One region of the Pectobacterium hainanensis genome, then DNA from elsewhere that is predicted to be linked to it. Evidence: predicted binding sites of a transcription regulator. Region 1 holds the regulator's gene; each other region holds the start of a gene.
What was found. Region 1 encodes PurR, which represses purine synthesis genes. Its sites were predicted from a motif close to CANGCAAACGTTTGCNTG; they were not measured.
Positions count from the first base shown of each region.

Region 1 (6,301 bases):
CCGCGCACGCAACACGCGATGGAAAAACATATCCAGCCGTTCGCATTCCCACCAGCCATCCATGTAACTTTCCCCTAACCCCAACGAGCCGTCATGCAATACGCGCTTGAAAAAATCCGAGTTTTTTACGGTGATATCAAATGGACGAGAGCCATTAATTTTGATATCGGCCATACTCAGCATGTCATGCACAATATGGAACCAGGGCTCATTACGGGTATCCAGTTCCGCTATATATGATGAGCTCATCGCTTCTCCCTACCTTGCGTCGATGATGTATCGCAAGGAAAACATAGACAATTTTTACCTATAATCGATCTCGGTGGGATATTCCCATCATCTAGCCTTTGAATAATCAAAGGAAACTGAAGAAGAAAAAGCCGGTACGTCAATACGTAGGGGCACTCATCCTTAAGGTTAATCTGTGCCATCCGCTTGCACGTAATGATTAAGGATAGTGAAGAAAAGTGAAAAATTCAGTTTGCACAAAACAGCAATTAGTTTAGGACTGCCCCAGCCGGGGAACAAGCATAAATTGGCTGAAGCAGTATCGGGAAGGCTCGACGTGATAAAATCGCTTGCGATCAGGAGTAGCGGCGGTAATCGCGGAAAGGTCCGTCTGCGACGGAGCGGCGTTCAATCAGCGTTGGATGAACTTCAATAACCTGTGCATCTTCACGCTTGCTGGTGATTCGGTCCAGCAGCATTGAGAAAGCGGATTGTCCCAAGCGCTCTTTCGGTTGATGCACGGTGGTGAGTGCTGGCGTGAAAAAACGAGCATGTCGAACGTTATCGTAGCCAATCACTGAAATATCCTGAGGAACTCGCAATCCGAGCTCATCTGCGGCACAGATTGCACCCATCGCCATGATATCGCCGCCACAAAAAACGGCGGTAGGACGTTGTTTATTCGACAGAATTTGGTGCATGGCCTTATAACCTGATTCCGGCTCAAAATCTCCCTGAACAATCCATTCGTTACGCACGGTGATATCAGCCTCGGCCAGCGCCTTCAAAAAGCCCAGATAGCGACCGCTTCCGGTGTTGCGCTCCTGAATGCCAGGGATCGCACCGATATCCCGGTGGCCACGCTCGATCAAATAGCGACCGGCCATATAGCCGCCTTCAAAAGCATTATCGATAATGGTGTCGGTGAAATCACTGTGCGCCTGTCCCCAATCCATTACCACCATGGGAATACTGCGGTAATCTTTGAGCATGGCAAGTAATTCTGGTGGATATTCCGCACACATCACTAACAAACCATCCACGCGTTTTTGTGCCAACATGGACAAGTAGGCGCGTTGTTTGTCGAGGTTGTTATGGGAGTTACATAAAATCAGCGTGTAGCCTTTGGCATAACAACTGTTTTCAACGGATTCGATAATCTCGGCAAAGTAGGGCGCTTCACTTGACGTTGCCAACAATCCAATCGATTTTGTGTGGTTAACTTTTAGGCTGCGGGCAACGGCGCTAGGTGAGTAATGTAACTCTTTAATCGCCGCCCTCACGGCAGCCTTAGTCTCTTCGGCGACGAAACGTGTTTTATTAATCACGTGCGATACGGTTGTGGTCGAAACGCCAGCCCGTTTTGCCACATCTTTGATCGTTGCCATCTAAAAATGACTCCTAAACTTACCTGTTACAGCCGTAAGTATATTGTTAATCGTTTGCTTGCGTGTAAAACCCTCCTCCTTGACGAAAAAACAGGATTTCAGAAGGAGGATGCCGAATATTATACCTGAAGGGACAAGGTTGATGTTTTTCGACCGGGACGCAGAGCTATCATAAACAGCGGATTTTGTCCGATTTGCCACGAAAGTGGAAGCGGTAATTTATACTATTCGTGCGGCATCAGTACGAGATTTTTCATTAAAATTATGGAAGAATCAGCATAACCAGACGATTTATCGTTTCAAATGGTTGCCCGTTTAAACCCCGAATGATGAAGACCGATTTTTTACCATCATTTGGATGTGATACCAAAAGGAGAGAATTATGGATACCGATCTGAAGATGTCACTGCTGACGACCGTTGGCGCTTTGGCAATGATTATTGTATTTAGCTTCGTGGCTGTATTGAACTGATTTATCCGTGTTCCAACGTACGTTCATTTGAGCTATCTATCGGTTCTGACACGTTTTGATATTCAGAACGTGTCCGTTAATCCGGTTAGCGAATCGTTTGTGGTGTCACAACCCGACGAGCACCCACATAATGATCCTGCCAGTAATCTTCGCTTAATTTACTGATGCGGATGTCTGAGCCTGTCCTGGGCGACTGAATAAACTTGCCGTCCCCCAGATAAACACCAACGTGATCCGCTGCGCCACGGTTGTTGATGCGGAAGAAGACTAAATCACCACTTTCCAGTTCATTCTTTTTAATCGGGGCTGCATCACGCAGGTGATACATTTCGTTAGCCGTACGTGGTATTTGAATTTTAACGACGTCTTTATAGGCATAATAAACCAGCCCACTGCAATCGAAACCCGTAAATGGGGAAGCCCCTCCCCACTGATAGGGTTTTCCGATCTGACTCATTAGTTTGTTCATTGCCGTTAATTTGGCATGCTGATAACGCTTTTTATGTGCAGCACTGAGCGTTAAGCCTTTATCCAGTTTCTCTTTTTTTCCTGTTTCTACTTTACCTTTCAAACCGGATTTTAATCTGCCGTGAGTAGCCGCCAGTTTTACATTGCTATCGGTGTTTGACTTTTTAAGCCCTTTTTTGACCAATGCTGGCGTGGCATTTTTAGTTCTTGATAGAGGTTTTTCAGAAGAATGCTTTGTCACGACTTTTATTTTATCGTTTTTAATTTTAGTCGTTGTTTCTGGCTTTTTACTTTTTATCGGCGTCGGTGATTTTTTATTGTTCTTTACCGGTTTGCTTTTTTTGTGATCTCCTTCAACGACATTTTTCACGCTGGTTTTACGCGGCGATGAATGGTTTGCATTGGGGGCGGCCTGAGCCAGGTTCAGAAAGAGATTGCTGAAAAACAATATAAAAAGCGTAATAAATAAGCGCATGATAAATGATCGAAGATACCTCTTAAATCGCTCAACCGACACAGTATTCCTGAAAACGACATGATAAAAAAGTGGGTGCGGCCTCTTTATTCATACAGAATAGTGAAAAAACGTTAATAGTTGTTTTTTTCGGTGGATTAATCAGCATTTTTTGTTTCGGATTTCATCGATACACAAAGTCTCAGCGTATCATCTTTGGTCGCTGACAGCCTTTATTTGGGAAAGCGGATGAAATTGATTCAATCGCAAAACAAAAAGATAAAACCACACAAAAAATGGCGTTTTTTTGTAGCTATTGCCCTCGGTACAATATGCTTGAGTAGATAATGTTGTAATGGTACATCTGACAGAGACCCATCAGTCATGTACAGATGACAGCCATCCTATGAGGTTTAAGGAAGCAAGAGAATGACGACAACGACAATTGAAAAAATCCAGCGACAGATTGCTGAAAACCCGATTTTATTGTACATGAAAGGTTCCCCTAAATTACCGAGCTGTGGTTTTTCTGCACAGACGGTACAGGCGTTGTCAGCCTGTGGCGAACGTTTTGCCTATGTTGATATTTTACAGAATCCCGATATCCGGGCCGAATTGCCTAAATTCGCCAACTGGCCGACTTTCCCGCAGTTGTGGGTAGAGGGTGAACTGGTCGGTGGATGTGACATCGTGATTGAAATGTATCAGCGTGGTGAGCTACAGCAGTTAATTAAAGAAACGGCTGAAAAGCACAAGCCTCAGACAGACGCTCAGGCGTAAAAATAACGGGTGCATCTGCACCCATTATTTTTTTATGTTGAACAAGCACTAGCGACGCTAAAAAATACGCCCTGTGCTGTTTAACTCGCTTCGGATTCAACTTCCGACGAGTTTTCGCTCAGCGTTACCGGCCATCCACCCAAGCGTTTCCAGCGGTTCACCAGTTCGCAAAACAATAATGCGGTCTGATTGGTGTCATAGAGCGCCGAGTGCGCCTGGCTGGAGTCAAATGAAATACCGGCGGTGATACATGCCTTTGCCAACACAGTTTGTCCCAGCACGAGGCCACTCAATGCAGCGGTATCGAATGTTGCGAAAGGATGGAACGGGTTGCGTTTTAAGCTACAGCGCTCGGCTGCTGCCATCAGAAAACTGTGATCGAACGTTGCGTTATGCGCAACAATGATTGCTCGATTGCAGTTTTGATCCTTAATTCCTTTCCGAACCGTTTTGAAAATTTCATGTAACGCTTCATATTCACTGACCGCACCCCGCAACGGGTTGGTCGGGTCAATGCCATTGAAGGCCAGTGCTGCGGGTTCCAGAATCGCGCCAGCAAAAGGTTCTACATGAAAATGTAATGTCTCATCTGGCTGTAACCAACCATCCGTATCCATTTTTAATGTTACCGCAGCAATTTCCAGTAGTGCGTCGGTTTGGGCATTAAACCCGGCGGTTTCGACATCAATTACTACCGGATAAAACCCACGGAAACGACCATTCAGGGCGTTTAGGTCATTTTTATCAGCCATTGGTCTCTTAGTCTTTAGCAAAACGCAGCGCGCATTATGGCAAATTTTGGCGAGAGATGCAGTAACCCTGCTTATTTACGTAGTGGTGTGTGGGTGAGAAAGTGGTCATTCCTAAAAAGGCGAATACCTGTGAGGTATCCGCGCTTATGTGGTTCGCTCTGGTGACGTTAAGGTCTTAGTGACCAATTCCTTGGCCTGATTGCGCATTCTCAATCAGTTCGATTTTATAGCCATCAGGATCTTCAATAAAGGCAATAATCGTGGTGCCGCCTTTTACTGGGCCAGCTTCGCGGGTTACGTTTCCTCCCGCCTTGCGGATGCGGTCACATGTTGCGGCTACATCGTCAACACCGAGTGCGATATGGCCGAACGCGCTACCGATATCATAGTTTTCGACACCCCAGTTATAGGTTAATTCGATAACCGCGCCTTCACTTTCTTCGGTGTAACCGACGAAAGCCAGCGTATATTTGTATTCAGTGTTTTCGCTGGTGCGCAGCACGCGCATGCCCAAGATATTAGTGTAGAAATCAATAGAACGTTGTAAATCGCCAACACGTAGCATGGTATGAAGTAAGCGCATAATTTCCTCGATGGCTACTGTAGTTAACCGCCGGTGCCGTTAGCCGCAACGGTTCGCTGCGAAGGAGAACGGCAACATAGCGGATAGAAAAAATGGATAGAAAGGGAGTATAGCGTCGCTGGAATGCAGAGTCCAAGCCATCGGCGGGGAAGGGATGTTAACGGTATCATCTGTTTTGGATATGACCACCAAGCGGAAAAATGATGATAGACGGGGTGTTGAGCGCGTGGTGATGAAAAAAAATCATCAAAGATAACAATGCATAGCTAATTATTTTTATGGTTACTGATGGCTAGGGCTTGCCAGCAGAAGAGAACGAGGCTTCAATAAATAGAGTCGTGGAAGGAGGTTCGGTGCCAGAGCAACTTGAACTTTTTGCTGTACCCAATCCTTGTCGTGGCGTTTGTCAGTCAGATGAACGAGGATATTGTCGCGGCTGTTTTCGCCGTCGCGATGAGCGTTTTAGTTGGGGACAAATGAGTGATGGGCAAAAACAAGACGTGTTACGTTTGTGTCGGCAGCGAATGAGACGCCAGCAGCGGATAGAGAAAACTGAATTGCCTGCGGAGTCATCGCAACAGTCTTTATTTTAAACAGCCATGAGCGTTCACTTAATAAAATAAGTTCGAGATCATTTTTCAAAGACTTTTATTTGGTAGTATCCTTTTTACGACAACAATAAAAACCATCTTTTTATTTTTTATAAATCAGAATTGATTGCAATCCAGGGATATAACTTAGCACGCTAATTATAAGGAGTTGTGATGGAATTGCCATTAGGATCTGATTTAGCTCGTCTGGTGCGTGTTTGGCGTGCTTTAGTCGATCATCGATTGAAACCGCTGGATTTAACGCAAACGCATTGGGTTACGTTGCATAACATCTACCATCTTCCGCCTGGTCAATCACAGATTCAATTGGCGAAAGCGATAGGGATTGAGCAGCCTTCATTAGTCAGAACATTAGACCAATTGGAAGAGAAGGGGTTGATTACCAGACATGTTTGTTCGCACGATCGGCGAGCCAAACGTATCATGTTGACGGATGCTGCCGAACCGATTATTCAGGCTGTCACCGATGTAATTAGCCATACTCGTAATGAAGTATTATTCGGCATTACGTCTGAACAAGTTGATGAATTAGCGTTGCTGATTGCTCGACTGGAACAGAATATAT
Region 1 covers NZ_JBJYIN010000018.1:29,228-35,528, forward strand. The annotation lists gene cfa (cyclopropane fatty acyl phospholipid synthase) at 1-249, opposite strand, end outside; gene purR (HTH-type transcriptional repressor PurR) at 585-1,616, opposite strand; gene cydH (cytochrome bd-I oxidase subunit CydH) at 1,999-2,088, shown strand; gene ACKPVM_RS16695 (C40 family peptidase) at 2,174-3,031, opposite strand; gene ACKPVM_RS16700 (Grx4 family monothiol glutaredoxin) at 3,440-3,790, shown strand; gene rnt (ribonuclease T) at 3,871-4,542, opposite strand; gene gloA (lactoylglutathione lyase) at 4,718-5,125, opposite strand; gene ACKPVM_RS16715 (DUF1289 domain-containing protein) at 5,479-5,718, shown strand; gene slyA (transcriptional regulator SlyA) at 5,890-6,301, shown strand, end outside.

Region 2 (6,301 bases), on a different contig from region 1:
ATAGCCAAAGGCAATGTGACGCAAGCTGCTCGCATGGCGGGGCGTAACCGAACCGAGTTTTATAAACTGTTGGGTCGCCATGGGTTGGACGCCAACGATTTTAAAGAATAATGTCGATAGATTGTGGGCTTGGATGCTGGCAATCTTATTGTTTACTGATGCCCGGCTTCGGCCGCAACATAGGTAATACTAAGGTTCTTCAATGAAAAAAATTGATGCGATTATTAAGCCGTTCAAACTGGACGATGTTCGTGAGGCGTTAGCTGAAGTGGGTATCACCGGGATGACGGTAACGGAAGTTAAGGGTTTTGGTCGCCAGAAGGGGCATACAGAACTGTACCGTGGTGCTGAATACATGGTCGATTTTTTACCTAAAGTAAAAATCGAAATCGTTGTTTCGGACGATATTGTTGATACTTGTGTGGAAACCATCATGCAGACGGCGCAGACCGGAAAAATTGGTGATGGGAAAATCTTTGTTTTTGATGTCGCGCGTGTCGTGCGTATCCGTACTGGCGAAGAAGACGAAGAAGCGATTTAATCACTGAGCAGCATTGATCATCGGTTTTCTTGTGGAAGCCAACCCGATGAGGTTGGCTTCCACATGTCATTATGAGCGATGACCCGTCTTCACTATTTTATCCGTTAATGTTTTTAATTCTGGCGTCTGCTTTATGGCCTCGGCGACAATTTCCGAGACGGCGATAGCGCCTTTCTTCTGGAAATGTGTGGTATCCGGGTTGGTCAGGCTTCCTGCCTGATTACGGTAGAAGGGGTATTTTGCCGGATCAACGGCCAGCCAGTATTGTTTCCAGTGGTGACTATTTCCCTGATTAGCGAGCGCAATGGTCGCAGGCTCAATATCCAGTAGGATCGTTTTGTTCACTTTGGCGGTGTCTTTGATCGTCTGGCTGTAATCACCGACAAAGGCATACCCGCCTTCCTGATTCTGTTGGGTAAAGTGGCGGTGCACGGTCGGCGTCCCTTCTTTCCCTTCGGCAGTGCGGACACGCGTAGTGGGGGTCAGTAACACAGGCGTCATTTTATGCAGACGGGCAAAACTGATATAACGTTCCAACGTTGTTTGAAATGACATATCAGCCTTGCCTTGAGGGGCCTGACGTTTACCCGAGGTATCGTTAGGATATGTACATAGGTTGGCTACATCGGCAACGCCTCGAACGGGTCTGGCGTTGTTGCAGTTTTGGTCGTTATGACCCATTTGAATGAACAGGTAATCTCCCTCTCTCATTAGTGGTTGCATCTGACGGAACCACCCCTCGTAAAAGTAATCACGTGAACTTCGACCGGCGCGAGCGCCATTGACCACTTTTATGCCGCTTTCTTTTGTAAACTGTTGCTCAAAAACCTGCCCCCATCCCATGCGAGGAAAGCGTGCTTTTTCATAGGTTGCGGCAGTGGAGTCGCCAACCAGAAAAATACGGACGTTTGCTTTTTTGATCTCATCCAGGTGTTGGCGAGCGTAATGGTAATCCAGTGGTTCATAGTCCCCTTGGTTATTCAGGCCGACAATAGGTCGAAAATTACTGTCGGTTAGCACGGTGTGCCCCGAGTAACCGGTATCATTGTAGTAGTTTCGATTATGGTTAATAACGTTAACAATATTTGTGACAGCTTCCTGCTGCGAATCTGGGTATGTCAGCGGATCGAAATGTGTTGGGGCTGAAACCCCCACTTGTCTTAATGCGGCGTTAAAACCCGCATGAAAAGCAGCATTAGCCTTTTTCCACGCATGGATATCAAGCTTTGGCGAGGTAGCATCGTCCGCTAATTGTTGCGGCCCGATATAGCCTGCTGCTACGGCGACGTCAGAAACGATACGGTCAGTGAGCGGATTGATATTAACGATATTATCTTTGCCCGATTGTAACGTAGGTGCCAGTGCCGTCAGGCAGATAGCCCTGGGAATATTATTGATCAGGCAATTATTACCGCCGGATTCAATCGCCGAGAGACGCAACGGTGTGGTCAATTCTGCAACATCAATATGATATTTACCTTGTTCATCCGTTTGAGCCTGCCTGCGTTGACCTTGCTGATCTTTGATAATAATGGTGGCAGGAAGATGTATTTCCCTGTGGGTTAGCTGGCCTGTCAGCGTTGTGTGTTCGGCCAGTTTAGTGCCAGTCATTATCTCAATAATGCTTTGTTGTTTTGTATGGTGCGCAGTATTGGATGTCACGGCATACGCCATCATTGAGGGAACAGAAAACAGAATGGCGCAGGCCACACTCTTGGAAAAACATTTTGGCATGGTTGGACATATTCCTTGTTGCATGAGTCAAAGAGCGTATTGATCGGAATTTGCATGTCGTGAGACAGAGCGTAATTTTATAATTCAATGGATTGGAAAATGCTGTTTTTTTATTTTTACCTAATCTGTAGTGGAAGTGTGTGAAATGACCATTCATGAAAAATGAAATATTATTTTAATGAGCGTTATTCATTGTGTGACCAAGATCTTTTTATCGATGCAGTAGGTCGGCGAACTTAGCAAATTGTGATCGATATCGTTAAGGTGTCGCATCTCCTTATCCAGCTTATCGGCATGTGTTGTCAATAAAAAAGGCCGCAAAAGCGGCCCGGGGAGTTTGATCCGTCACCAATGAGGGTTAGACGACTTTGTGTGGACCAAAACATTCGTAATGCAGGCGATCGGGTGAAATCCCCATCTCCAGCAATTGTTGGGCGGCAAACTGCATGAATAAGACGGGGCCGCATAGGTAATAGTGCATATTAGGAATGGTTAACTCATCAGAAAGCACATTGAGTTGCATCAGACCCTGAGAGTGAAAATCCTTATTGGCACGATCTTCAGGTTGTGGTTCCCGGTACCAAATTTGCTGCTGAAACATCGGTAACTCTGCGCCAATTTGAGCGATTTCATTGGCAAAAGCATGCGTCGTGCCATTTTCTGCGGCGTGTAGCCACAGGACATTGGCCTGATGTTGTCGTTGCTTCAGGAAATGCAACATGCTTAACATTGGTGTTTGGCCGACACCAGCAGAGATTAACGCAATAGGCGTCGAGGTCGGTTGGTCGAGGAAGAAATCGCCGTGTGGTGCGGCCAGATGGATAACATCGCCTTCGCGTGCAACGTTATGAAGGTAACTCGATACTGCACCTCTTTCTTCACGTTTTACCGCGATACGATAATATTTTCCGTTGGGTTCGTGGGTCAGGGAATATTGTCTGATCTCTTGATTCTCAAAGCCGTCATGCCTGATATAGACCGCCAGATATTGTCCCGGCTGGAAATCTGCTATGGGTTGTTCATCAGTTGGAGCCAGCATGAAGCTGGTGATGACGGTGCTTTGTGGCTGTTTAGCAATAATGCGGAAAGGCCGTACGCCAGACCAGCCACCGATTTTGGTTTCGGCATCCTTGTAGATATCGCTTTCTCGTTGGATAAAAACATTTGCCAGTACGCCATAGGCTTTACCCCAGGCATCCAAAACGTCCTGACCGGGGTTAAAGAGCTCATCCAGCGTTGCCAGTAAATGCCCGCCGACAATCTGATATTGGTCCGGGTGAATATTAAAACTGGCATGCTTTTGTGCGATACGCTCTACAGCGGGCAGTAATGCTGAGAGGTTGTCGATATTGGCCGCATAAGCGCAAATCGCATTGAATAACGCTTCACGCTGATCGCCGTTGCGCTGATTGCTCATATTGAAAATATCTTTCAATTCTGGGTTATGAGTAAACATGCGTTCATAAAAATGCGCAGTCAGCTTTGGACCTGTCTCAGATAATAACGGGATAGTGGATTTAATCGTTGCGATAGTTTGGTGATCCAGCATGGTGGCTCCTTACGTATTAGGTGCTTATAAGTTGTATTTTAAATGCATCTTATAGATGTTGCCGATCGCTGTAAATTACCCCGTTAGTGGTAGGGGTTGTTTTAATCCTCATGTTTCGGGCTCCTGCTACACAACGTTTGTTATACAGCGTTGAAAAATGCGCCTGCGTTTTTTGATGCTAGCGTTATCAACATGAAGAAAGAACAGGTTGAAAATGAAGAAAACTCTGCTTTGCATTGTTTATCTTAAATCCTTACAGGCCTTGTGCTGTCTGGAGCTAATCGTTTGCGTAAAAACCTCTGTCAAGACCTATCTTCATTAGGGATAAACGGTTTACACTATAGGCCAGTGCCCGAGTGGGTGATTTTTTCCAGTATATTTACGTTAGCTGAGTCAGGAGATGCCGGATGTTAAAGCGTGAAATGAACATTGCCGATTATGATGCAGAACTGTGGCAAGCAATGGAGCAGGAAGTGGTGCGTCAGGAAGAGCACATTGAACTGATTGCGTCAGAAAACTATACCAGCCCACGTGTTATGCAGGCTCAGGGCTCTCAACTGACAAACAAGTATGCTGAAGGTTATCCGGGCAAACGTTACTACGGCGGCTGTGAGCATGTCGATGTCGTCGAGCAACTGGCTATCGATCGTGCGAAAGCGCTGTTTGGCGCAGATTATGCCAACGTGCAACCACACTCCGGCTCGCAGGCGAACTTTGCAGTTTATACCGCGCTGCTGCAACCGGGTGACACCATCCTGGGGATGAACTTGGCGCACGGTGGTCACTTGACACACGGTTCTCCGGTTAACCTGTCTGGTAAACTGTATAACGTCATTCCTTATGGCATCGACGAAAGCGGTAAAATCGACTATGACGAAATGGCCGAATTGGCGCGTACCCATAAACCTAAGATGATCGTTGGCGGCTTCTCTGCCTATTCTGGCGTGGTTGACTGGGCGAAAATGCGTGAAATTGCTGACAGCATCGGTGCTTATCTGTTTGTCGATATGGCGCACGTTGCGGGTCTGGTTGCAGCGGATGTCTATCCGAGCCCGGTTCCTCATGCTCACATCGTGACGACGACGACCCACAAAACGCTGGCGGGTCCGCGTGGTGGTTTGATCCTGGCGAAAGGCGGCGACGAAGATCTGTATAAGAAACTGAATTCTGCAGTATTCCCTGGTGGTCAGGGTGGCCCATTGATGCACGTTATCGCAGGTAAAGCGGTTGCGCTGAAAGAAGCGATGGAACCCGAATTCAAGGTTTACCAGCAGCAGGTCGCGAAAAATGCCAAAGCGATGGTAGAAGTCTTCTTGTCTCGTGGCTATAACGTGGTTTCCGGCGGCACCAGCAACCACTTGTTCCTCCTGGATCTGGTGAGTAAGAATATTACTGGTAAAGACGCGGATGCTGCGCTGGGTCGTGCGAATATCACTGTTAACAAGAACAGCGTGCCGAACGATCCTAAGAGCCCGTTCGTGACTTCTGGTGTGCGTATCGGTACGCCTGCGGCAACGCGTCGTGGCTTCAAAGAAGCAGAAGTTCGTGAGCTGGCTGGCTGGATCTGCGATGTGTTGGACAATATCAACGACGAAGCGACGATTGAACGCGTGAAACAGAAAGTTCTGGATATCTGCGTTCGCTTCCCTGTTTACGCATAATTCAGCATTTTTCTGACATCACTGTCGGAACATATCCTCAACGCCAGCCTGTGTGCTGGCGTTTTTTATGGCGGCCATCCCTGGCCGCCACCCTGCGGGCCGTCGCAAGCGACGTTGAAAAACGTTCCCCACGTTTTTTTATGGCGTACCATCTTTGGCCACTACCCAGCGGGCCGTTGCCGACACAACGTTAAAAATTTCTCCCAGACATTTTTTAGACTTGTCGATCATGGCTGATACATTCATCCCTGTTTAATGGCGAATAACGCGTTGCGCCGTTGGATGCTCTCTGACACAGTAATTGGCAAAAAAGAGTCACCAGCAAAAAAAGTTGGCGCATTTTCGGTGGTTCGTCGGTAGCGAACTTCGCTATCAAAGGGAGAGGTTATGGTTTTACAATCAATGCGTTGGCTGGCGTTAAGCTATTTCACATACTTTTTTTGTTACGGCATTTTCCTGCCGTTTTGGGGCGGGTGGTTGAAAGGAGAAGGGCTCTCCGCTGAATCGATCGGGATGTTGCTTGGTGCCGGCTTGGTTGCCCGATTTGTTGGGAGTCTGATTATTACGCCGAGTATTAAAGATCCTTCCAGACTGATTAGTGTACTCCGTGTGCTGGCGTTATTGGCGTTACTTTTGTCGGTGGGGTTCTGGTTTGGAAATGCCTGGCTTTGGCTGATGTTTGTGATGATTGGCTTCAATTTGTTTTTTGCCCCGCTTGTCCCGTTGACGGATGCACTTGCGGCCACCTGGCAACGTCAAATTGTCATGGATTACGGTAAGGTGCGAGTGTGGGGATCGATTGCATTTGTGATTGGC
Region 2 covers NZ_JBJYIN010000002.1:27,735-34,035, forward strand. The annotation lists gene glrR (two-component system response regulator GlrR) at 1-111, shown strand, start outside; gene glnB (nitrogen regulatory protein P-II) at 203-541, shown strand; gene paeY (pectin acetylesterase PaeY) at 611-2,275, opposite strand; gene hmpA (NO-inducible flavohemoprotein) at 2,634-3,824, opposite strand; gene glyA (serine hydroxymethyltransferase) at 4,232-5,485, shown strand; gene ACKPVM_RS02220 (3-phenylpropionate MFS transporter) at 5,873-6,301, shown strand, end outside.
Region 2: a site for PurR is predicted at 4,099-4,116, ahead of glyA (serine hydroxymethyltransferase). Genes of this name have one in related genera too.

Region 3 (6,301 bases), on a different contig from region 1:
TGCAGGTGTGGGATCATACAGCAGGTGGTTCCCTGCCGAGCTAATTGCACGAAGGCTTCTGATGAATTCACGATATGGCACGGTACGCTGCCGGGAGAGAGATCAAAATTTTGTTGTAGAAATGCCTGATGCATATCGTCAAGGTGATCGAACGCGACCGCTGGTGCGCGCAGTAGCGCTGAACGTGTTACACCATTTGGGAAGTAACGTTCGGCAAAAGAAGGCGAAGCGACAAAAAGGTAATCCAGAGCCCCCAGCTTATCGACCAGACAGCTTGGTAGCGGCTGTGGCTGAATACTTACTGCACCGACCACTTCACCACGCCGCAATCTTTCCTGCGTGCGCGTTTCATCTTCTACCTGCAAGTTCAGACGAATAGGGGAATCAACCAAGACCGGTTGCAATGCGGGCAAAAGCCAGGTAGCCAGACTGTCAGCGTTGACGGCCAGAGACAAAAGCAACGGAATATCGCTGTTGGTTTCATTACCCAGCCATTCTTCTTCCAGCAACTCGACTTGATGCAGCAGAGCCAGTAATTTCTGGCCTTGCTCGGTGGGGCGTGGCGGAATGGTCCTGACGAGTAGCGGCTGACCAAACAGGTTTTCCAACTGTTTAATACGTTGTGATACCGCGGATTGTGTAATGCACAATTTCTGTGCGGCGCGTTCAAAGCCCCGCTCACGTATTACGGCATCCAGAGCTTGAAGCGTTCGATAGTCCGGGCGTTTCATTGAAGTAAGTATTCCTCTGAATGAAGTCGGTTTTTTTTCACTATGCCACATTTTGCTGTGTTGACATGCAGAAATCTTATTTCCCCGTTTACGGTTCATGAAATAATGCACGGAAAACGTAGGGAATTTGCGCTATTTATTAGAAGGCATACTCTATAATATGCACCGTTTTTCGTATTAATGGACGTAAAGTGGACAAACTATGACACAAGATGAATTGAAAAAAGCAGTCGGATGGGCAGCATTGGATTACGTTCGTCCTGACACCATTGTCGGGGTGGGAACCGGTTCGACCGCTGCTCATTTTATTGATGCACTGGGTTCGATAAAGCATCAGATTAAAGGTGCGGTATCCAGTTCTGATGCTTCAACAGCCAAACTTAAAAGTTTGGGAATTCCCGTATTTGATTGTAATGACGTTGACTCCCTGGATGTGTATGTGGACGGCGCAGATGAAATCAACGGGCATATGCAAATGATTAAAGGCGGTGGCGCCGCGCTTACACGCGAAAAAATTATTGCGGCAATTTCTCGCCAGTTTGTCTGCATCGTCGATGCGTCGAAACAGGTCGATGTATTGGGCAAATTCCCGTTACCCGTTGAAGTGATTCCAATGGCCAGGGCTTACGTCGCACGCGAGTTAGCCAAGATGGGTGCCCAGCCCGTGTACCGTCAGGGCGTGGTAACGGATAATGGCAATATTATTCTGGATGTACACAATCTGAACATGATGGATGCCGTTGCTGTTGAGAATCATATCAATGGTATCGCGGGTGTCGTGACCGTTGGGCTGTTTGCTAATCGTGGTGCTGATGTGGCGTTGGTCGGGACAGCAGACGGCGTAAAAACGGTGGTTAAGTGAGTTTTAAATCGTTTCGGGGTCGGATGGGCTTTTGCGTCTAAAAATTTTTCTATAAAAAAGTTTTTTATTTAACGGCTCATTTTTGGTACTTAATATCACTTTTTCTTATTTTGTCCATTAACGGTATGGCAATGCACACTTTTAGCAATATTTTTCGCCAGAAATCTTTTTGCTGTGTTGTGTTTGCCATATTAACCAGGCAATCGTTTGTATTGCCGAGTGCGTAAATTTTGTTATGTTGGCAGGAGCTATTTGGCAAGCAGTCGCATCTGAAGTCTGAAAATAAGGTCGGGAAATGGCAAAGGTATCACTGGAAAAAGAGAAAATTAAGTTTCTGTTAGTGGAAGGCGTGCACCAGAATGCGCTGGAGAATCTGCGTGCAGCGGGTTACACCAACATTGAGTACCATAAAGGGGCATTAGACGCGGAATCCCTGAAGGAATCCATCCGTGATGCGCACTTTATTGGTATCCGTTCGCGCACGCATCTGACGGAAGACGTTTTTGCTGCCGCAGAGAAATTAATCGCGGTTGGCTGTTTCTGTATCGGAACAAACCAGGTTGATTTATCGGCAGCGACAAAACGTGGTATCCCGGTATTCAACGCGCCTTTTTCCAATACCCGTTCCGTTGCGGAAATGGTACTGGGTGAAATGCTGTTATTGCTACGCGGTATTCCTGCTGCGAATGCAAAAGCACACCGTGGTGTCTGGCATAAGTTGGCCGTTGGATCGTTTGAAGCGCGCGGCAAGAAGCTGGGCATTATCGGTTATGGTCACATTGGTACGCAGTTGGGTATTCTGGCCGAAGGGCTAGGCATGCACGTTTACTTCTATGATATCGAAAGTAAATTGCCACTGGGTAATGCACAACAAGTTCGCCACCTTTCAGATTTGCTGAACATGAGCGACGTGGTGAGCCTGCATGTGCCGGAAAATGACAGCACGCAGAATATGATGGGAGCGGAAGAACTGGCACTGATGAAGCCAGGTTCCATCCTGATTAACGCCGCTCGCGGGACCGTGGTTGATATTCCCGCACTGTGCGAAGCGTTGAGCAGCAAACATCTGTCTGGCGCGGCCATTGACGTATTTCCACAGGAACCCGCAACCAACAGCGATCCTTTCCTGTCCCCATTATGTGAATTTGACAATGTGCTGCTGACGCCGCATATCGGTGGTTCCACACAGGAAGCACAAGAGAACATCGGCGATGAGGTTGCCGGTAAGCTGGCCAAGTACTCGGATAACGGTTCTACGTTGTCGGCCGTTAACTTCCCTGAGGTTTCTCTGCCAGTACATAGTGAACGTGCCAGTCGGTTGCTGCATATTCATGAAAATCGTCCGGGGGTATTGACGCGGATTAACCAGATTTTCGCCGAGCAGGGTATCAACATCGCCGCTCAGTATCTGCAAACATCGGCAGAGATTGGTTATGTGGTCATTGATGTTGAAACGGATGGGGCTCAAACGGCATTGCAGCTGATGAAGGCTATTCCGGGTACGATTCGGGCTCGCCTGTTGTACTAATCTATCGTTGACTGATGTGTTACCAGCCTAATTTTTTACAGGCGTTTGATAACGAATTTCATCTTCCTTCAAATCCCCGCTCTGTCGGGGATTTTTTTAGAGCATGTGTTGATCTCAGGAATTCCCCTTGTTTCATTTTTTCATGATAAAAAATAATTTTATTGAAACGTGATTTCTATCACGTTGTTTTAGGTGGGCATTGGAATAGGCGTGCCGATAACCTTATGGCTCCTTTTATTGTTTTATGAAAGGAATGAGAGACATCTTGTCCTCTCACCGTAGGCCAGCCTGTGGCTGGTTTAATTTGTCCCTCGTTTAGCGTCCTATGACGAGATGCATAAATGAGACTCGCCCTAGAGCGCTAACGCTTTGTACCGTTCAAAACGTTAACGTTTTGTTTTGCAACTCGAATTATGTAGGGGATGTTTGGGCTCTGCTACAAAATAGCAGGGGTAATGTATACCAGTGATGGTGAATAAGAATGCAACCGATGTCTATTCAAAGGGAGAAACCGAGTTACGTTAATAACATACGTCTCGTTTCGCTATTTATTACGCTTTTTTCAATCATTCTGATTTTATTTGCACTTTCTATTGGGACCGCTAGCTATTTTCTGAAGCAAAGCAACGACGCTCTGGATAAGGCTAATGAATTGTCCGATGTTCGGGCTGGCATTAGTAGTAGCCTTGATCAGTTGCGTGTCGTGAGGTTACTGCTTATTCAAGCGGGGTCTGCTAATCGTATCGGCGATAGTGAAGTCTTCAAGGTTGCTTCAGACCAGGCGGCAGGCCGTATTAGAGCTTCACAGAAACGCCTTGATGAATACTTTGCCCGGCCAGATAAGTTAGCAAGCGAGAGTTCATTGGATGACGAAATTCTCAAAGCCTATGCCGACTACCGTGATAACGCGATTCTCGTTATGCAGAAAGCGACGATGGAACACGGATTTGAAGAAGTCATCTCCTTAGAAGGTACGTTGGCTCGTACTTTAGATGAAGCATTTAGCATTCCTGTTCGTAAAAAAGTCAGTGAATTAACGAAGGCTGCACAGGAGATCAATCTGCGGGCAGAACAGAACGCCAAACTGGGTTACTGGATGATGGCGGGTTCCTTTGTCCTGTCTATCATTATGGCGATCATGGCCTACATCATGGTACGCAATGTGATCCTCGCGCCAATTAACAGACTGGTTGAGCGTATCCAGAAGATTGCCGCAGGCGATTTGACGCAACCGCCGATGGTAATGGGGCGTAATGAAATCGGTATTCTGGGGACGAATATCCAGAACATGCAGGCAGAACTGACGGATACGGTGACGATCGTGCGCGAAGGGGCGGACTCGATCTATCAGGGATCGTCAGAAATTACGGCGGGTAACGTCGATCTCTCTTCGCGCACCGAGCAGCAGGCGGCCGCGTTGGAGGAAACAGCCGCGAGCATGGAACAGCTGACCGCAACGGTGAAACAGAACTCTGACAACGCCCATCACGCCAGTCAACTGGCGAAAAATGCCTCTGAAAAAGCTGAGAAGGGCGGACAGATCGTGAAAAACGTGGTGGATACCATGCAGGATATTTCCACCAGTTCACGACGCATTTCCGAAATCACCTCCGTCATTAATAGCATTGCGTTCCAGACCAACATTCTGGCGTTGAACGCTGCGGTAGAGGCCGCACGTGCGGGTGAACAAGGTCGTGGTTTTGCGGTGGTGGCGGGTGAAGTTCGTAATTTGGCGCAGCGTAGCGCACAGGCCGCGAAAGAGATTGAAGGGCTGATTGGCGAATCGAGCAGGCTGGTGGAGACAGGTTCTGGGCTCGTGTCTCAGGCAGGCACAACCATGGGTGAGATTGTCCGCGCGGTTGTCAGCGTGACCGATATCATGGGTGAAATTGCTTCCGCTTCTGACGAACAGAGCCGTGGCATTGGGCAGGTGAGTCAGGCCGTGTCTGAAATGGATAGCGCGACACAGCAGAATGCGGCGCTGGTGCAGGAAGCCTCGGCAGCAGCCGTTTCGCTTGAAGAACAGGCCGCTCGTCTGACGCAGGCTGTCGCAGTATTCAAGCTGGCTGGTGTGGCTCAGAAGCTGAAAGCGTCATTGCCGAAGGCTACGGCGCAGCCGCGCTTAGCACCGGCGATGGCCATTGCCGGAACCAGTAGCAAAGGCAGCGATAATCAAAACTGGGAAACGTTCTGATCGGGTAAGTGAAGCCGTATTGGAAAGAAAAATGGCCCGCAATTTATTGCGGGCCATTTGTTTATCACGTCTGGTGACGGCTTATTTAGCAATCTTCTTGTATTTGATGCGGTGTGGTTCCAGCGCATCGGCGCCCAACGTACGCTTTTTGTATTCTTCGTATTCGGTAAAGTTACCCTCGAAGAATTCTACTTTACCTTCATCCTGGTAATCCAGAATGTGCGTCGCGATACGGTCGAGGAACCAACGGTCATGCGAGATCACCATGGCACAGCCGGGGAATTCCAGCAGGGCGTTCTCCAGCGCACGTAGGGTTTCGATATCCAAGTCGTTGGTCGGTTCATCGAGCAACAGCACGTTGCCGCCGACCTGCAATAGCTTCGCCAGATGCAGACGACCGCGTTCACCACCGGACAGCTCGCCAACGCGTTTGCCCTGATCAACCCCTTTGAAGTTGAAACGGCCAACGTACGCACGGCTTGGCATTTCAGTGTTGCCGATGCGCATGATGTCCTGCCCACCGGACACTTCTTCCCAGACGGTTTTGCTGTTGTCCATCGCGTCACGGAACTGATCGACTGAGGCCAATTTCACCGTTTCACCCAGTTCAATTGTGCCGCTATCTGGCTGTTCCTGACCGGACATCATGCGGAACAGCGTTGATTTACCCGCACCGTTCGGGCCGATAATGCCGACAATCGCGCCTTTCGGTACGGAGAAAGAAAGGCCATCGATGAGCTGGCGTTCGCCGTAAGATTTGCTGAGATTGGAGACTTCCACCACTTTATCGCCGAGGCGGGCACCAGGCGGAATAAACAGTTCGTTGGTTTCGTTACGTTTCTGGTATTCCGTGTTGTTCAGTTCTTCAAAGCGAGCCAAACGCGCCTTACCTTTGGACTGACGGCCTTTAGCCCCCTGACGAACCCACTCCAGCTCTTTCTCAATAGATTTGCGGCGTGCCGCTTCCTGAGACGCCTCCTGTGCCA
Region 3 covers NZ_JBJYIN010000022.1:63,441-69,741, reverse strand. The annotation lists gene ACKPVM_RS18560 (LysR family transcriptional regulator ArgP) at 1-731, opposite strand, end outside; gene rpiA (ribose-5-phosphate isomerase RpiA) at 934-1,593, shown strand; gene serA (phosphoglycerate dehydrogenase) at 1,889-3,121, shown strand; gene ACKPVM_RS18545 (methyl-accepting chemotaxis protein) at 3,612-5,315, shown strand; gene ettA (energy-dependent translational throttle protein EttA) at 5,397-6,301, opposite strand, start outside.
Region 3: a site for PurR is predicted at 1,790-1,807, ahead of serA (phosphoglycerate dehydrogenase). Genes of this name have one in related genera too.

Region 4 (6,301 bases), on a different contig from region 1:
CCCTTTCTCAGTGATATAAATCGCTTCACCCGGTGCAACATCACGCAGGAACTCAAAGCCCAGCGTATCTAACGCCACACTTTCCGACGCCACCATATATTCGCTGCGTCCATCTTCCAAATCGCGTTTGCCAATCACCAGAGGACGGATCCCATTAGGATCGCGGAATGCCACCATCCCGTGCCCAATAATCATGCTGACGCAGGCATAAGCGCCACGAATTTGCTGATGTGTGGCGGCAACGGCGGCAAAAATATTATCGGCTTCCAGCGGGTAATGTTGGAAACGATCCAGTTCTCTGGCAAAAATATTTAACAGAATTTCCGAATCTGACGTGGTGTTAACATGACGACGCTCTTGTGCAAACAACTTCTTACGCAGTTCGTGCGCATTCGTCAGATTACCGTTATGTGCCAGTGTGATCCCGAAGGGAGAATTGACATAAAAAGGCTGCGCTTCTGAAGCACTGGAGCTGCCCGCTGTCGGATAACGCACATGACCAAGCCCCATATTTCCTTGTAAACGCTGCATATGCCGAGCTTCGAATACGTCCTTTACCAGGCCATTGGCCTTGCGCAGGCGAAAACAATTTAAGGCATCGATGGTTACAATACCCGCTGCATCCTGCCCACGGTGTTGCAACACCGTTAACGCGTCATAAATCGACTGGTTGACCGGTGTAAAACCGGCGATACCGACAATACCGCACATGGTGTCTTTTCCTCATCAGCGCTACCGCAGCGTGACGTGCTGCGGCAAGAAACTTGACGTGCTTTGCAGGTAGTCAAAAAACCACCTGATAATATAGCTAAACTGCGGGATTAACTGGGACTGCTTCCAGTCGGCACTCTGTGAAAAACCAGTAAAGGTATCCAAAAAGAATAGCAGCGCAGAGACAATCAGCACGCCGCGCAACGCACCAAAACAAATGCCTAATACGCGGTCAGTACCGGATAACCCAGTGCGTTCGACCAGTGAACTAATCACATAGTTGACAATAGCACCCACAATCAACGTCGCAATGAACAGGATGGCAATAGCGATACCGTTACGTACCAGTTCGTCATCAAAACGAGTGAAATAGATCGCAAGGTAGGCGTAATAATGGCTGGCGATAAAAAATGCACATCCCCAAGTGACCAATGACAACGCTTCACGAACAAACCCTCGAATCAAGCTGACCAGAGCCGAAAATCCGATGATGCCAATAATGACGTAATCAACCCAAACCATGAACGATCCTAATAATGAACGAGGCTATCAGTAGCCGCGACGTCATCCTGTTCGCGGCGAATTCTAACAGAAAAAGAAAACGTTTGCGTAGCGTATTTCTGCCGATTTTATCAATCGATAATAAAGGCAGATTTCCGCTTACCGAACGCTATGTGACCGTACTTGCCCACTGAGTCCGCTCAACTGTTGTAGCTCGCCCAACGATGCCTGAAGCTTTTGTTTTGAGGCATCCGGACCAACATAGATACGTGTAATCTGTCCTGCGATGGGTGTTGTCGGTACGGTATAAGCCCTATAGCCAGAGAGGCGAAGCTTAGCGACAATTTCATTCACTTTATCCGCATTCTTCAGCGCCCCCAGTTGAACGATATAAGCCTGCCCAGTTGGCGCCTGTTCAACTGGCGGGGTTTCCGTTCGAGGCTCGGGTTTAATCTCTGGCTTCGGTTCGGGTTTCGGTTCAGGCCGAGGCTCCGCTTTAGGTTTCACCTCCGGTTTCGGCTGCACTTTTGGCACAACCGGCGTTTGGACCGGTGCCTGCACTGGCGGCCGCTCTACCACAATCGGTGGCGCGGTGACCACCGGCGTATTTGTCGCTGGCGCAACGTTCTCGGTAGGAGTAGCCGTATCGACGGCTGGCGCAGAACCTCGCATCGCCTCTTCCGCTCCTTCCGGCGGTTGAGTGATCAAAGACTGGTTCAACGGCGGCAGCGAGTCCATTTCATTGCTATCCCCCGGCTTCGGGATTAACGGGATCGCCGCAAACTCATCCTCATAGTGCTTTTTGTTACCATCCAACAGGCCGGGTAACACGATCACCCCCAAGGCAACCAAAATAACGGTTCCAACCAGGCGATTCTGAAATTTACTCGCCATTTCCGTTCTCCTCATCCAGCGCTTCCATCACATGCGCTACCGTATGAAAAGATCCGCACACTACAACAATATCCTGCTCAGTTGATTCCACCAACGCCTGACGCCACGCGCTAGCAACATCGGCGAACGATTGACTGCGCGCCAGATGCGTTGTTAGTTGTTCAACGGACGCACCGCGTGGCCCTTCCAGCGGTGCGCAATACCATTCATCCACCAGCGGCTGCAAATAAGCCAGCGTACCGGGGATATCCTTATCCGCCAGCATACCAATGACTGCACGAGTTTTTCCCGTTTTAGGCAAAGCTGTCAGTCTGCTAGCCAGGTATGCCGCAGCGTGAGGGTTATGTGCCACATCCAGAATTAACATGGGTTTTTCACGAACAATCTGGAAACGTCCGGGTAATGCGGCCTGCCGCAGCCCCTGACGGATAGCCTCTTCGCTGATATTCAACGGCGAATCGTTCAACGCAGCGAGTGCAGTAGCTGCGTTAGCCAAAGGCACGTTCGGCATTGGCAAACCGGACAGCTCACGCTGTTTATTCTGCCAACTCCAGCCATCACGTTGAACAGAAAAATCCCAATCGCGTCCACGACGCGATAATATCGCGCCTTTCTCTTGCGCCACCTCAGCTATCGAGATTGGCATATCCGGCTCACCGACAACGGCCGGATGACCATGGCGAAAGATGCCCGCTTTTTCTCTGCCGATACTATTGCGATCCTTGCCTAACCAATCAGTATGATCGATTGCAATGCTCGTCACGACAGAGACGTCCGCGTCAACAATGTTGGTCGCATCAAGCCGACCACCTAAGCCAACCTCCAGAATCACGACGTCCAGATTTTCCTGCTTAAACAACTGTAACGCGGCAAGCGTCCCAAACTCAAAATAGGTAAGAGAAATATCCCCTCTTCCCATTTCAATATCAGAAAATGCCTGACAATGGCGTGACTCCGGCAGCTCCGCGCCCTGAATACGCACTCTTTCGGTATAACGCAATAAATGCGGGGAACTATAGACACCAACGCGCAAACCGGCAGCCATCAATATGGACTCCAGAGTACAACACGTTGTTCCCTTACCATTGGTGCCTGCGACGGTAAAGACAGTGCTGGCAGGCTGGAGTAATTGAAGACGTTCGGCTACCTGCTTAACGCGCTCCAATCCCAAATCAATGGCCTGAGCGTGCAGATGTTCCAGATAATGAAGCCACGTGACCATAGGCGACGTGGCTTGGGGTATTTGAAGATTATTCATGAGTCCCGTTCACTGGCTTACGGTTCATTTTATACAGGAAGCATGAGCATTGTGGCTCACGCTTCCTGTTCATTGGTTCGGCTACACTTCATCCTGTGGTTCGGACGCAGTATCACCGTGGTGTTCGACCACATCGTTACCCGGTTCTGGTTGATTGGTCAACTTGGCAAGGATTGTCGCCAGTTTATAACGCATATCCGGGCGGCGAACGATCATGTCGATAGCGCCTTTTTCAATCAGAAACTCACTACGCTGGAAACCCGGCGGCAGCTTTTCACGCACGGTTTGTTCGATAACGCGTGGTCCGGCAAAACCCACCAACGCTTTGGGTTCCGCGATATTTAGATCGCCTAGCATCGCCAGACTCGCCGAAACACCGCCCATCGTTGGGTCTGTCAGCACGGAGATATACGGCAAACCCCGTTCGCGCATTTTGGCCAGAGCGGCACTGGTTTTAGCCATCTGCATCAGCGACATCAACGCCTCTTGCATACGAGCGCCCCCGCTGGCTGAAAAGCAGACCAACGGACATCCATCTTCCAACGCCTGTTCAACGGCACGGACAAAACGTGCGCCGACCACTGAAGCCATCGATCCGCCCATAAAGGCAAATTCAAAGGACGCAGCGACTACCGGCATACCGTACAACGTCCCTTTCATGACGATAAGGGCGTCTTTTTCATCAGACTGCTTTTGCGCCGCAGCCAGACGATCTTTATATTTTTTCGAATCCCGAAATTTCAGGACATCTTTCGGTTCCAGCTCACTACCCAGTTCCACCGTTCCTTCTTTATCCAGGAACGCTTGCAGACGAGCACGCGCAGAAAGACGCATATGGTGGTCACACTTCGGACAAACCTCCAGATTACGCTCCAACTCTGCACGATACAGAACCTGACCGCAGCTATCACATTTCGTCCAGACACCCTCAGGAATGTTCGCTTTGCGGGTCGGTGTGATATTGCTTTTATTAAGAATTCGTTCAATCCAGCTCATTGATAACCTTTCTGTTTGAACCTGGCACATGCCAGTCCGCTGTTCTCATCTATTTCCTGGCAACATAACCCACTAAAAAATGCTTAAAACCCGTGCTCATCGCGGGATTTAAGGCATTGGCATCAAGGATTATTCCGAGAACAGACCATAAATGCTGCCCATTAAACCATAACGATCCAGTACTGTGGATAAAAAACTGGTCGAATAAGATGTTAAAATACTTTTCACTTATTTTACATTGCTGCGTACTGCCGCTCTACGGTGCCGAACGATCTCAATCACGCCGGGTAGAATAGAGACAACAATAATACCAACAATTAGAAGCTTAAGGTTTTCCTGCACGATCGGCAAATCACCGAACAGGTACCCTGCGTAGGTGAATAGCAACACCCATAACAGCGCCCCAATAACGTTATAAGCGGCAAAATGGCGGTAACTCATATGCCCCATGCCAGCAACAAACGGCGCGAATGTTCTCACAATTGGGACAAACCGCGCCAGAATTATTGTTTTGCCTCCGTGGCGTTCATAAAACTGATGTGTTTTGTCCAGATAACTGCGCCGGAAGATTTTTGAATGGGGGTTACTGAACAACTTTTCGCCAAACAAGCGTCCAATGGTGTAATTCACCGCATCCCCAATAATCGCCGCGCTAATCATCAGTAAAACCATGGTGTGCACATTCAGGTCATTCGTTGGCAATGCTGCCAATGCGCCCGCCACAAACAACAAAGAATCACCCGGCAGAAATGGCGTGACGACCAGCCCGGTTTCACAAAACAGAATCAAAAACAAAATGGCATAAATCCAGACACCGTATTCCGCGACCAGTTCCGCCAAATGCACGTCAATATGCAGAATAAAATCAATAATAAACTGTATAAATTCCATAAGAAAATCTCTTTCGATAAGCCGTATCAATACGCACTACGTTCGATACACATTACTTTCGATTGTCATTTCCCCTCCCTGGCACCCGCATTATCACTCGCCGCTGGCAACGTCACCCTCGGTTACCCCAGCATGCTCAACACAAAACCATTACTCAACATTCATCGCTCAAAAACAGTGGTCCTATCGGGGGCCTTGGCAACGCGAAACGTTCAGGGTAATCCACCTCAACTAGATACAACCCTTCAGCTTTAGCCGTCGCCGCCGCCAACGAGCGATTTTTTGCCGCCAGCAGATCCGAGATCCACGTTTCCGGCTGATTGCCACCGCCGACTTCCATCAGACTTCCGACAATGTTACGAACCATATGATGAACAAAGGCATTCGCCTTAATATCTACCACGATATAGGCACCGTAACGCGTAACCTTTAAATGTTTTACATTTCTCCAGGGGGTGCGCGACTGACATTGCGCGGCACGAAAAGACGTAAAATCATTCTCGCCCAACAGACACTGCCCTGCCCGCGCCATTCGCTCGGCATCAAGGGGTAAATAACAATGCGTGACCCCGTGAGCCAACACGGCGGGACGATAGCGATGATTATAGATGACATAACGATAACGACGGGCAGTGGCGCTAAAACGCGCATGAAAATCGTCATCCACGGTTTTCACCCAGCGCACGGCAATATCGGGAGGTAAATGGGCATTAACGCCCATTGTCCACGCCGCATCTTTACGTCTCGCCTGTGTAGCAAAATGCACAACTTGCCCGGTAGCATGTACGCCAGCATCCGTGCGTCCCGCACAGAACACCGTAATAGGCTCATCAGCCACCTTGCTCAACGCCTGTTCCAGGCAGCCCTGAACGCTAGCAACTTCGGCCTGACGCTGCCAACCATAGTAGCGACTGCCGTCATATTCAATGCCTAATGCAACGTTAAGCAACGCCATTTCATGACTATTCTGTCCGGTGCGCTCATCCTCTGGCATCGCACCCACCGACATCGACTCCGACATTACCCCAGATACTCCTGTACCAGACATTC
Region 4 covers NZ_JBJYIN010000002.1:289,340-295,640, reverse strand. The annotation lists gene purF (amidophosphoribosyltransferase) at 1-711, opposite strand, end outside; gene cvpA (colicin V production protein) at 733-1,233, opposite strand; gene dedD (cell division protein DedD) at 1,372-2,106, opposite strand; gene folC (bifunctional tetrahydrofolate synthase/dihydrofolate synthase) at 2,096-3,364, opposite strand; gene accD (acetyl-CoA carboxylase, carboxyltransferase subunit beta) at 3,446-4,360, opposite strand; gene ACKPVM_RS03445 (DedA family protein) at 4,589-5,251, opposite strand; gene truA (tRNA pseudouridine(38-40) synthase TruA) at 5,406-6,245, opposite strand; gene ACKPVM_RS03435 (aspartate-semialdehyde dehydrogenase) at 6,272-6,301, opposite strand, start outside.
Region 4: a site for PurR is predicted at 1,306-1,323, ahead of cvpA (colicin V production protein). Genes of this name have one in related genera too.